DNA from 3 places in the Microbacterium sp. 1.5R genome. Region 1 is predicted to be linked to each of the others. Evidence: predicted binding sites of a transcription regulator. Region 1 holds the regulator's gene; each other region holds the start of a gene.
What was found. Region 1 encodes LexA, which represses DNA repair genes until DNA is damaged. Its sites were predicted from a motif close to TCGAACANNTGTTCGA; they were not measured.
Positions count from the first base shown of each region.

Region 2: a site for LexA is predicted at 1,510-1,525, ahead of BMW26_RS11690 (HNH endonuclease signature motif containing protein). Genes of this name have one in related genera too.
Region 3: a site for LexA is predicted at 1,174-1,189, ahead of recA (recombinase RecA). Genes of this name have one in related genera too.

Region 1 is NZ_CP018151.1:2,336,111-2,339,386, reverse strand. It holds gene BMW26_RS11185 (prolyl oligopeptidase family serine peptidase) at 1-1,000, opposite strand, end outside; gene lexA (transcriptional repressor LexA) at 1,056-1,742, opposite strand; gene BMW26_RS11175 (LysM peptidoglycan-binding domain-containing protein) at 2,025-2,387, shown strand; gene BMW26_RS11170 (histidinol-phosphate transaminase) at 2,479-3,276, shown strand, end outside.
Region 2 is NZ_CP018151.1:2,443,264-2,446,539, forward strand. It holds gene BMW26_RS11680 (ABC-F family ATP-binding cassette domain-containing protein) at 1-647, opposite strand, end outside; gene BMW26_RS11685 (alpha/beta fold hydrolase) at 712-1,452, opposite strand; gene BMW26_RS11690 (HNH endonuclease signature motif containing protein) at 1,556-2,899, shown strand.
Region 3 is NZ_CP018151.1:1,544,799-1,548,074, forward strand. It holds gene BMW26_RS07185 (CinA family protein) at 1-402, shown strand, start outside; gene BMW26_RS07190 (helix-turn-helix domain-containing protein) at 544-852, shown strand; gene BMW26_RS07195 (DUF3046 domain-containing protein) at 876-1,100, shown strand; gene recA (recombinase RecA) at 1,386-2,429, shown strand; gene BMW26_RS07205 (regulatory protein RecX) at 2,736-3,276, shown strand, end outside.

The DNA of each region.
Region 1 (3,276 bases):
CGCACCAGACCCCGGGTTCTGTCGTCGAGCTGTTTCCGGAGAGCAGCACGCGGGAGCCCGCGACATCGTCGACACTCACGTGGCCGTCTGCGGGGAGGGGAATGCGGTGGGCGCTGCCGTCGGGGTCGATGACGACGACCCGGTCGCGACCGTTCGTGCGCACAGCCACGACGCGACCGTCGGCGAGCGGGCGGTACCAGCGATTGCCGAGCACCCAGAGGCCGTATCCCGTGTCGGCGTCGTCGTCGATGATCTGCTCCGCCGTGCCGACCGCCTGGGCTCCGCTGACACGCTGTCGGTGCAGAGCCCAGCGGCCCGAGGGATCGTCGGAGTACACGATCTCGTCGTCAGCCGTCCACTCGGGCTGCAGCGCGGCGCGAGTGGACAGCTCTGTGCGCGCGGTGCCGTCCGAGATCACCAACGACGCTCGCTGCCACGGCATCCGATCGCCGGACCACTCGACCCACGCTGCACGAGAACCGTCGGGAGACAGTGCCGGATGAGCGTAGAACGACTCGCCTTCAACGAGGGTCTTCAACAGCGCAGGCCGGTCGGATGCCGACCCGTCGGTCGGGATCTCGATGATGGCGCGTCGGTGAGGGGAGACGGACAGATCCTCCCGCACGGCGAACAGGCGGCCGCTCTGCAGACGCAGACCGCCGTGCGCCGGGCCCGGGGGTGTCAGAGGAACGGGGACACCGCCGCGGGGCATGCGGTGCACGCGCTGATCCTCGGCATCGACGAAGTACAGCGTGCCGTCGGCATCCGCGGTCCACGCCCCGCCGCCGTACTCGTGGACGCGAGACCGAGCACTCCATGGCGCGGGAAGGATCTCGGCACCCGTCGAACTTCGCACGGTCAGGCGACCGCCTTCGGCAGGGATCGACTCACCCCACCAGATCTCGTCGGCCACGAAGGCGCTGCCATCGATCCGCGGAGACGACGCGGCGATCCGGTCGGGGGTGAACGGAGAGGTCCAGGTACCGAACGGCGACGACATGGTTCGAGCCTATGGTGCGTCGACGCCCGCCGTCACCGCAGGGCGGGGGGGGGAGTCAGACCGCGCGGAGCACGGCGACGATCTTGCCGAGGATGACGGACTCGTCGCCGAGGATCGGCTCGAATGCGGAGTTGCGAGGCAGCAGCCAGGTGTGGCCGTCGCGTCGACGGAGAACCTTCACCGTCGCCTCGCCGTCGAGCATGGCGGCGACGATCTCGCCGTTCTCGGCGCTGCTCTGCGACCGCACCACGACCCAGTCGCCGTCGCAGATCGCCGCATCGATCATCGATTCGCCGGACACCTTGAGCATGAACAGGTCGCCCTTGCCGACGAGCTGCCGGGGGAGCGGGAAGATCTCCTCGACCTGCTGGTCGGCAGTGATCGGGACACCTGCGGCGATGCGGCCGACGAGCGGCACGAGCGCCGCATCGCCCACGGGGGTCGCCACATCGGCGGGATTCTCTCCGCTGGTGCCGGGGAGGTCGATGAGCACTTCCATGGCACGGGTCTTGCCGGGGTCGCGTCGCAGATATCCGCTCAGCTCGAGCTGGCCGAGCTGATGGGTCACGCTGGACAGCGACTTGAGGCCCACGGCGTCGCCGATCTCTCTCATGCTCGGCGGGTACCCGTGACGGCTGATCGACGTCTGGATGACCTCGAGGATCGCCATCTGCTTGGGACTCAGGCTCTTGCGGCGACGGGTGCGCGGGACGTCGGCGTCGGGGGCGGAGATGTCGCTCATGGTGCTCCTCAGGTGTGCGATTCCGGCGTCTCAGTTCGAATGTCGGAGGCCCGTGGTGGGGTGTTGACATCGAAACCGTATCCGAGAATCGCGCCGAAGTGGAAGATCTGTTCGAGCGTGTCGGCCGATTCCCGGACTTCTGTTTCGAAGAACGCTTGACAGATGTTCGAATTCGAAGATAACTTCGGAACGTAGCTTCGCATTCACGGCTCCCGGCCGAGGCGCGAATGCGAACGCTACGCCAACTTCACCGCCCACGCGGTAGATGCAGAGGAGCACGACATGAGCACCATCACCTTCAGCAGTGCAGCAGTCCTTCCGGCTCGTCCGGCGACGCGGCTCAAGCTGACGGCGCGCGGTCGACGTGTCGTTCTCGCTGTCGCGGCCGTGCCGCTCGCAGCCGGGATCGCATTCGCCGCACTCAGCGGCGGCAGTGCGATGGCCTCAGGCGAGCAGACTGCCACGGCATCGTTCGCGACGGTGACGGTGATGCCCGGCGACACGCTGTGGTCGATCGCTGAGAGCGTGGCCCCCGGCGCGGATCCGCGCGACGTGATCGGCGACATCACGCGTCTGAACCTGCTGCGCGGCGGCGAGCTGCAGATCGGCCAGGAGCTGGCGATTCCGGCGCAGTATTCGGAATGAACCCGTGAGGGCCGTTCGATCGAGCGGTGCGGCGCGGAAGCGCGTTCACACTCCGTCACCACGAGCGTCTGTGTAGCGAAGGCGGCCTACCATGGGAAGGGTGACTGCATCACTCGCCGACCTCCCTCTTCGCGACGACCTCCGAGGGCTCACGCCCTATGGAGCGCCGCAAGCGCCTCTTCCGATCGCACTCAACGTCAACGAGAACACGCATCCAGTTCCCGACGCGGTCGCCAGTGACATCCTGGACGACATCGCGGTCGCGCTCCGCGATGTCAACCGCTACCCGGATCGCGAGTTCACCACGCTCCGGGAAGGGTTCGCGGAGTACCTCGGTCATGGTCTCGAACCGGCTCAGATCTGGGCGGGCAACGGGTCGAACGAGGTCCTTCAGCACATTCTGCAGGCGTTCGGCGGGCCGGGCCGCACGGCGTTCAGCTTCGCCCCGACCTACTCGATGTATCCGCTGATCTCGAAGGGCACCGGAGCGCGCTGGGTCGCCGGCACCAGGCAGCCCGACTACACGATCACCCCCGAAGAGGCGGCATCGCAGGTGCGAGATGTCGATCCTGACGTCATCCTGCTGTGCTCTCCGAACAATCCGACAGGCACGCCGCTGGGCCTCGACGTCGTCGAAGCCGTGTACGAGGCGTCGAACGGAATCGTCGTCGTCGACGAGGCGTACCAGGAGTTCGCGCCGCACGACGCGGCATCGGCTCTGACCCTTCTCGAGGGACGACCGCGGCTCGCCGTCTCCCGCACGATGAGCAAGGCCTTCGCCTTCGCGGGTGCCCGCGTGGGGTACCTCGCCGCGGATCCTGCCTTCATCGACGCTCTGCGGCTCGTGCGCCTGCCGTACCACCTCAGCGCTCTCACGCAGGCCGCAGCC
Region 2 (3,276 bases), 110 kb from region 1:
ACGCGCTGCAGGATGTACGCCGCATAGCCGCCCTCGAAGGGCTCGACGATGCGGTCGTGCACCTCCCAGGTCTCGGTGCAGATCTCGTCGAGGAACCACCGGTCGTGAGTCACGACCATGAGCGCTCCGGAGTTCGGGCTCCACCGCTTCTTGAGGTGTCCGGCGAGCCAGGTGATGGCCTCGACGTCGAGGTGGTTGGTGGGCTCGTCGAGGGCGATGACGTCCCAGTCCCCCGTCAGCAGCTTGGCGAGTGAGACGCGTCGGCGCTGGCCTCCGCTGAGGGAGCCGATCTCCGCATCCCAGGGCAGGTCCTTCAGCAGTCCCTCTATCACGTCGCGGATGCGCGGGTCGCCGGCCCACTCGTACTCCGGGGTGTCACCGACGACCGCCGCGCTGATGGTCAGGTCGTCGCTGAGGGTGTCGGCCTGGTCCAGGACGCCGATGGTCGTGCCGCCTCGCACCGTGACGCGGCCCGAGTTCGGCTCCTTGATGCCGGCGAGCATTCCGAGGAGGCTTGACTTGCCGTCGCCGTTGCGGCCGACGATGCCGATGCGGTCACCTTCTTCGATGCCGAGGGTCACGGAGTCGAAGACGACCCTCGTCGGATATTCGAGATGAAGGGCTTCTGCCCCGAGAAGATGTGCCATGTCACTCCCCAGGGTAGTCGCGCGGTCTGGGTGGCCCGGTCAGCCTCCTGTCACGGCTGCCTCGTCATCCGGCACGCTGCGCACGAGCGCGCCGGCCGAACAGCTCCGGGAGCGACGCCGTGAACTCCCCGAAGTGGCTGTACCAGACAGTGTGCGCGGCTCCGGGGATGCTGCGCACGTCGATGCCGTTCGCCGCGAACCGGGCGACGTCGGCGGCGGTCACCCAGTCGCTCGGGTCGGCGCGGACGATGATCGACCCCGGGTCGGGAAGCCACATGTGATCGCGGCCGCAGGAGACGGATGCCATCGTCGTCGGGTCGAAGCGGCGGGCGGCGAGTGCCTCGATCTCGGCATCCTTCTCCGAGTAGAACGGACGCGAGGCACGGAGGTTCTCCGGCGACTGTCGCGCTTCGCGATCGCGGGCGTACCGCTCGATGAGATCGTCACGGTCGCTGCCGCCGGGGAGGACGAGTGCGGCATCGACATAGATGCCCGGTTCAGGTCGGAGCAACGGGGCCGCCTGTGCGAGCACGCTCGCCCCGTAGGAGTGCCCGACGGCCGCGAGCGGCCGTCCCGGGGCGAGACTTCGGACGGTCTCGACCACCGACGATGCGGCCTGCTCGATCGTCAGACGCGGGTCTCGCGGGGACAGACCGTGACCGGGGAGATCGATTGCCAGCACACGGAAGCCCTGAGCAGCGAGCACCGGCATCATACGCCACCAGCTGTCGGCCGAGCCCATCATCCCGTGGAGCAGAACCACCGTACGGGGGCCGTCGCCGACGTCGACGGCGTGAAGGAGCATGACGTCAGTGTCGCATGAGTCACCCCTCTTCCGGGATCATGTCGATTCGGGAATGTCTCGAATCTTCGTTCGGATGTCGGTGGTCCGTGATCTACTCGGAGACATGACAGCACTGCTCGACGCGACGGACACGCAGATCGCGAATCTCGCCGATCTCGTCGCCGCGTTGCAAGTCGCAGAGGCGACATTGAGCAGCATGAGCGCCGCGCGCGACGGGCTGCTGGCGATCGCCGGTCGGCTCGCGGTCGACATCGCGAAGCAGGGTGATCACCCGGACCGGGGAGACCACTCGATCAGGACCATCGCGGCCGAGATCGGAGCCGTGCAGCATGTCAGCGATCGCACCATCGAGCGGCGGATGGCGGCGGCGGAGCTGCTGGTCGATCGGTTCCCCGCCGTATGGGCCGCACAGGGAGCGGGGCGGATCAGCGCCGCGCACTCCCGCGTCATCGTCGACGCAGGTTCGGGCCTCGAGTCGCCCGATCACCGCGAGGCATATTCCGCGGTGATCCTTCCGCTGGCGGAGGTGGAATCGCCGAACCGACTGCGCGCGCTGGCACGGCGAGTCGCTGAGCGGTTCGCCCCGACGACAGTGTCGGAGCGGCATCGTCGCGCCAGGTCTCAGCGGCGAGTCTGGGTGACGGATGGCGAAGACGGGATGGCGACGCTGCACACGCACGCGCCTGCCGCGCTCGTCCACGGCATGTTCGATCGTCTCTCGCAGATGGCGCACGCACTGCGCGTCGAGAACCTTCGCGCGAAGCGGCGGGCGGCTCGCGACGGCGATGAGTTCGAGGCGGATGATCGGACGGTCGACGAGATCCGCGCCGACCTGCTCGCCGACCTCGTGCTCAGCGGCCAGCCGACCGGGCACGACAGCGAAGACGGACTGCTGGCGGCCATCAGTGCGCGCATCGAGATCACCGTTCCGGTGACGACCCTGATGGACGACGAGGCGCACGAGGGGTCGGGTGCTCCGGATACCGAGGCGGCGCCGCCCGCCGAGCTCGACGGCGTGATTCCGATCGACGTCGATACCGCGCGCCGGATGGCCGGGCAGACGAAGGGATGGGAGCGGGTGCTGACGCATCCGATCACCGGTCGCGTCCTCGCCGTCGACCGATACCGACCGAGCCGCCACCTACGCCGGCACCTACGGGCAAGAGATCAGCGATGTCGATTCCCGGCGTGCGGAGTGGCGGCGCGGAAATGCGACCTCGACCACAACCATGCTGCCTCGACGGGTGGCGCGACCTGCGAATCGAATCTGGCATCGTTCTGTCGCCGACATCACGTTCTGAAACATCACACACCATGGCACGTCGAGCAGAAGCCCGGCGGGGTCATGGAGTGGACGAGTCCCATCGGGCGGACGTACATCGACACTCCCCCTGCACCGAACACGGTGACCTTCACCGAATCGGATGCCGTGCGCGCGCCGTTCTGAGCGGAGACGTTCGCGCTGGCGCGGACCTGTGGAGAAACGCGACGCGACCCTGGCCGATTTCACTACGGTGGCGCGGTGACTCCTCCTCCGTTGCGCCCCTTGTCCGTTCTTGCGATTCGTCACGGCAGAGGCGGTGGTGCGGCAGTTCCACGGTTGGGCGCGCGCATAGTTGCTGTCGCCGTAGTGGCGTTGGGGGTTGGCGCTCTCGCGGGATGCACCACTGAACCCGAGCCCGCCCCTACGCCCACCGCGGCCTTCGCGAACGAGGAGGAGGCGTTCGCTGCAGCGGAGGCTGTGTACCGGGCGTACAACGAGGCGGGTAATGCCAGGCGGACGGGGTCACCAGATGCCGACCCTCAGCAATTCCTAGTTGGAGC
Region 3 (3,276 bases), 790 kb from region 1:
GCTCTCGCTGCCGAGTTCGTCTCCGTGCCGGGGGCGTCGGCCTCCCTCCGCGGAGCGATCGTCGCGTACGCCACTCCGGTGAAGCACACGCTGCTGGGCGTCGACGACGCGCTGCTCGACGCGCACGGTCCCGTGCACCCCGACGTCGCTCTTCAGATGGCGGCGGGGGTGCGCGGTGCGTTGAACGTCGACGGGGCCCCTGCCGACGTCGGCGTCTCGACCACGGGTATCGCGGGGCCGGACTCACCTGACGGTCAGCCGGTCGGCACGGTGCATGTGGCCGTGGTGACGCCGGATTCGTCGGTGACCGAGTTGTTTCGATTCGACGGTGATCGTGCCGAGGTGCGGGCGCAGGCGGTCGATGCGGCGATCGATATGCTCGCTCGGGTTCTGCGGGAATAGGGGATGGGTGCGCTCCGTTATGTCCTATGTGCTCACACCGAAAGCACAGCGTGCGAAGGTAGATTTTGTGAAGGTCGGTAGGACTAGACTGGCGGTCTCTTCGAGGGAGACCTCGAGAAGGCGATCTGGGAGGAGGTTCCGATGATTCTTGTACGACAGGAAATCGGCGATGTGCTGAGGGACTTCCGCCTGCAGAAGGGGCGGACGCTCCGGCAGGTTGCAAGCAAGGCTTCTGTGGCGCTGGGCTATCTCAGCGAGGTCGAGCGGGGCCAGAAGGAAGCATCGAGTGAGATTCTCGCCTCGGTGGCTGACGCTCTGGATGTTCCCATCTCGATCATCATGCGCGAGGTCGGCGACCGGATCTCGGTCCTCGAAGGTATTCAGGTCTTCCCTGATGTCGTTCCGGACGACCTCGTGGCTTCTGTCGAGCCCGAGCTGTCGCTCCACTGAACGTCGGACTCTCATAGCCTCTGATGCGACGTAGTGAGTTCCTCCGCGCAGTCGACGCGGAATTCGGCGGTCGCGGGTCATCTCTGATCAGCGACCTCGTTCTGACTCAGCTCGCCGGGCGCACTGCCGACGAAGCGCTGGACGCTGGCGTCGCACCGCGCGAGATCTGGCTGGCGCTGTGCGCCGAGACGGATGTCCCCGTGGAGCGGCGACACGGTGCAGGTCGTCTGGAGCCGCGCAAGCGATGACCCTCTGAGGCGTTCGCGGCGAGGGCCGCGTTCGAGGCGGTTTCGATTTGCGACACGCCGCGACGGCGTGTCGTCGAATATGTGTTCGAAACGGGCGTAGTCTTCTGCACAAGTGGTTCAGAGACGTTTCTCTCCCTGTTTCGCGGTGCTGACGACGCAATGTCGGAGGCTCCTCCTACGGTGAAGAACAAGCCGAAGAGCCATACGCCTTGTCGGAGAGTTCCGCCCAGCCGGGAGGACCGCGACAGCCTACAGGCGGCACCACGCGAGCATAAGGAGCACGTCATGCCATCACCCGCTGACCGCGAGAAGTCCCTCGAGACCGCCCTCGCCCAGATCGATCGTCAGTTCGGAAAGGGCTCGGTCATGAGACTGGGCAGCGACGAGCGTGCGCCTGTCGCCGTCATTCCGACCGGTTCCATCGCTCTCGATGTCGCCCTCGGCGTCGGAGGACTGCCGCGTGGGCGAATCGTCGAGATCTACGGTCCTGAGTCGTCGGGTAAGACGACGCTCACCCTCCACGCGATCGCCAACGCTCAGCGCGCCGGCGGAATCGCTGCCTTCATCGACGCCGAGCACGCGCTCGACCCTGACTACGCCGCGAAGCTCGGTGTCGACATCGACGCCCTTCTCGTCTCGCAGCCCGACACGGGTGAGCAGGCGCTCGAGATCGCGGACATGCTCGTCCGCTCCGGGGCGATCGACCTGATCGTCATCGACTCCGTGGCCGCGCTCGTGCCTCGAGCCGAGATCGAGGGCGAGATGGGTGACTCCCACGTGGGTCTGCAGGCTCGTCTGATGTCTCAGGCGCTGCGAAAGCTCACCGGTGGGCTCAACCAGACGAACACCACGATGATCTTCATCAACCAGCTGCGAGAGAAGATCGGTGTCTTCTTCGGCTCGCCGGAGACCACCGCGGGTGGAAAGGCGCTGAAGTTCTACGCGTCCGTCCGAATGGACATCCGCCGAATCGAGACTCTGAAGGACGGCACCGACGCAGTCGGAAACCGTACGAGGGTCAAGGTCGTGAAGAACAAGATGGCTCCGCCGTTCAAGCAGGCTGAGTTCGACATCCTCTACGGCGTCGGCATCTCCCGTGAGGGCAGCCTGATCGACTTCGGTGTGGAGCACGGCATCGTCAAGAAGTCCGGGTCCTGGTACACCTATGACGGTGACCAGCTGGGACAGGGCAAGGAGAACGCGCGAACGTTCCTGCTGAAGAACCCCGACATCGCGCTGGCGATCGAGACCCAGATCAAGCAGAAGCTCGGCATCGGAGGAGCCACCGAGGCACCTGCTGACGAGCTCGCCGAGCGCCGCCCGGCATGATCGTGATGGTTCGCGGTTGTGGCGCAACCGGAGTGAACCATGAGTGATGGCGGGGGCGAGCCTCAGGAGCTCGCCCCCATCATCCCTCTGTTCGGCCGCGATTCCGCGCGGATGAAGCCGGTCGATCGAAGTACTGCCGGGTCCGATGCAGTCACCCCCCGCGCCGCGGAAGACGCAGGCCTCGTGGAATCGACGGCGGCAGGAGTCGCATCCACCGGCGACTCGGCTCCAGCTCCACTCGTCGACTCTCGTGGGCCCAGCGAACGGCATCCAGCTCGTGGCGCTGCGGCTCGGTCTGCTCCCCGATTGCGTGCACTGCAGCCGCACGAAGACTCAGCAGATGAGAGCGGAGTCGATCCGTCGAAGCTGCGTGTCGACGCCGAGGAGCTTCTCGTGCGCAAGCTGAGGGCTCGATCGCTCTCTTTGTCCGAGGCGCGGATGGTGCTCAGGGGCTACGAAGAGAACGGCGTCCGGCTCGACTCCGGATCGATCGACGACGTGATCGACGACTTCTGTCGCCGTGGCTACCTCGATGACGCGGTTCTCGCCGATCAGCTCGTGATGTCGGGAATCGAGCGAAAAGGACAGGGGCGGGTCGCTCTGTCGCGAGCGCTCTCGCAGCGGGGGATTCCCCGCGATGTGATCGACACGGCATTGGGCGACGTTCCCGACGACGACGCGGAGCGTGCACTCGAGTACGCTCGCTCGAAAGCACGATCGATGTCCCGTCTTGACCCGGATACTGCTCTGAGACGCCTCGTCGGTCAGCTATCACGTCGCGGGTACAACGGTTCCATCGCGATGACGGCTGCGAAGACGGCCCTCGCCGAGGGATCTTCCGGCTCGT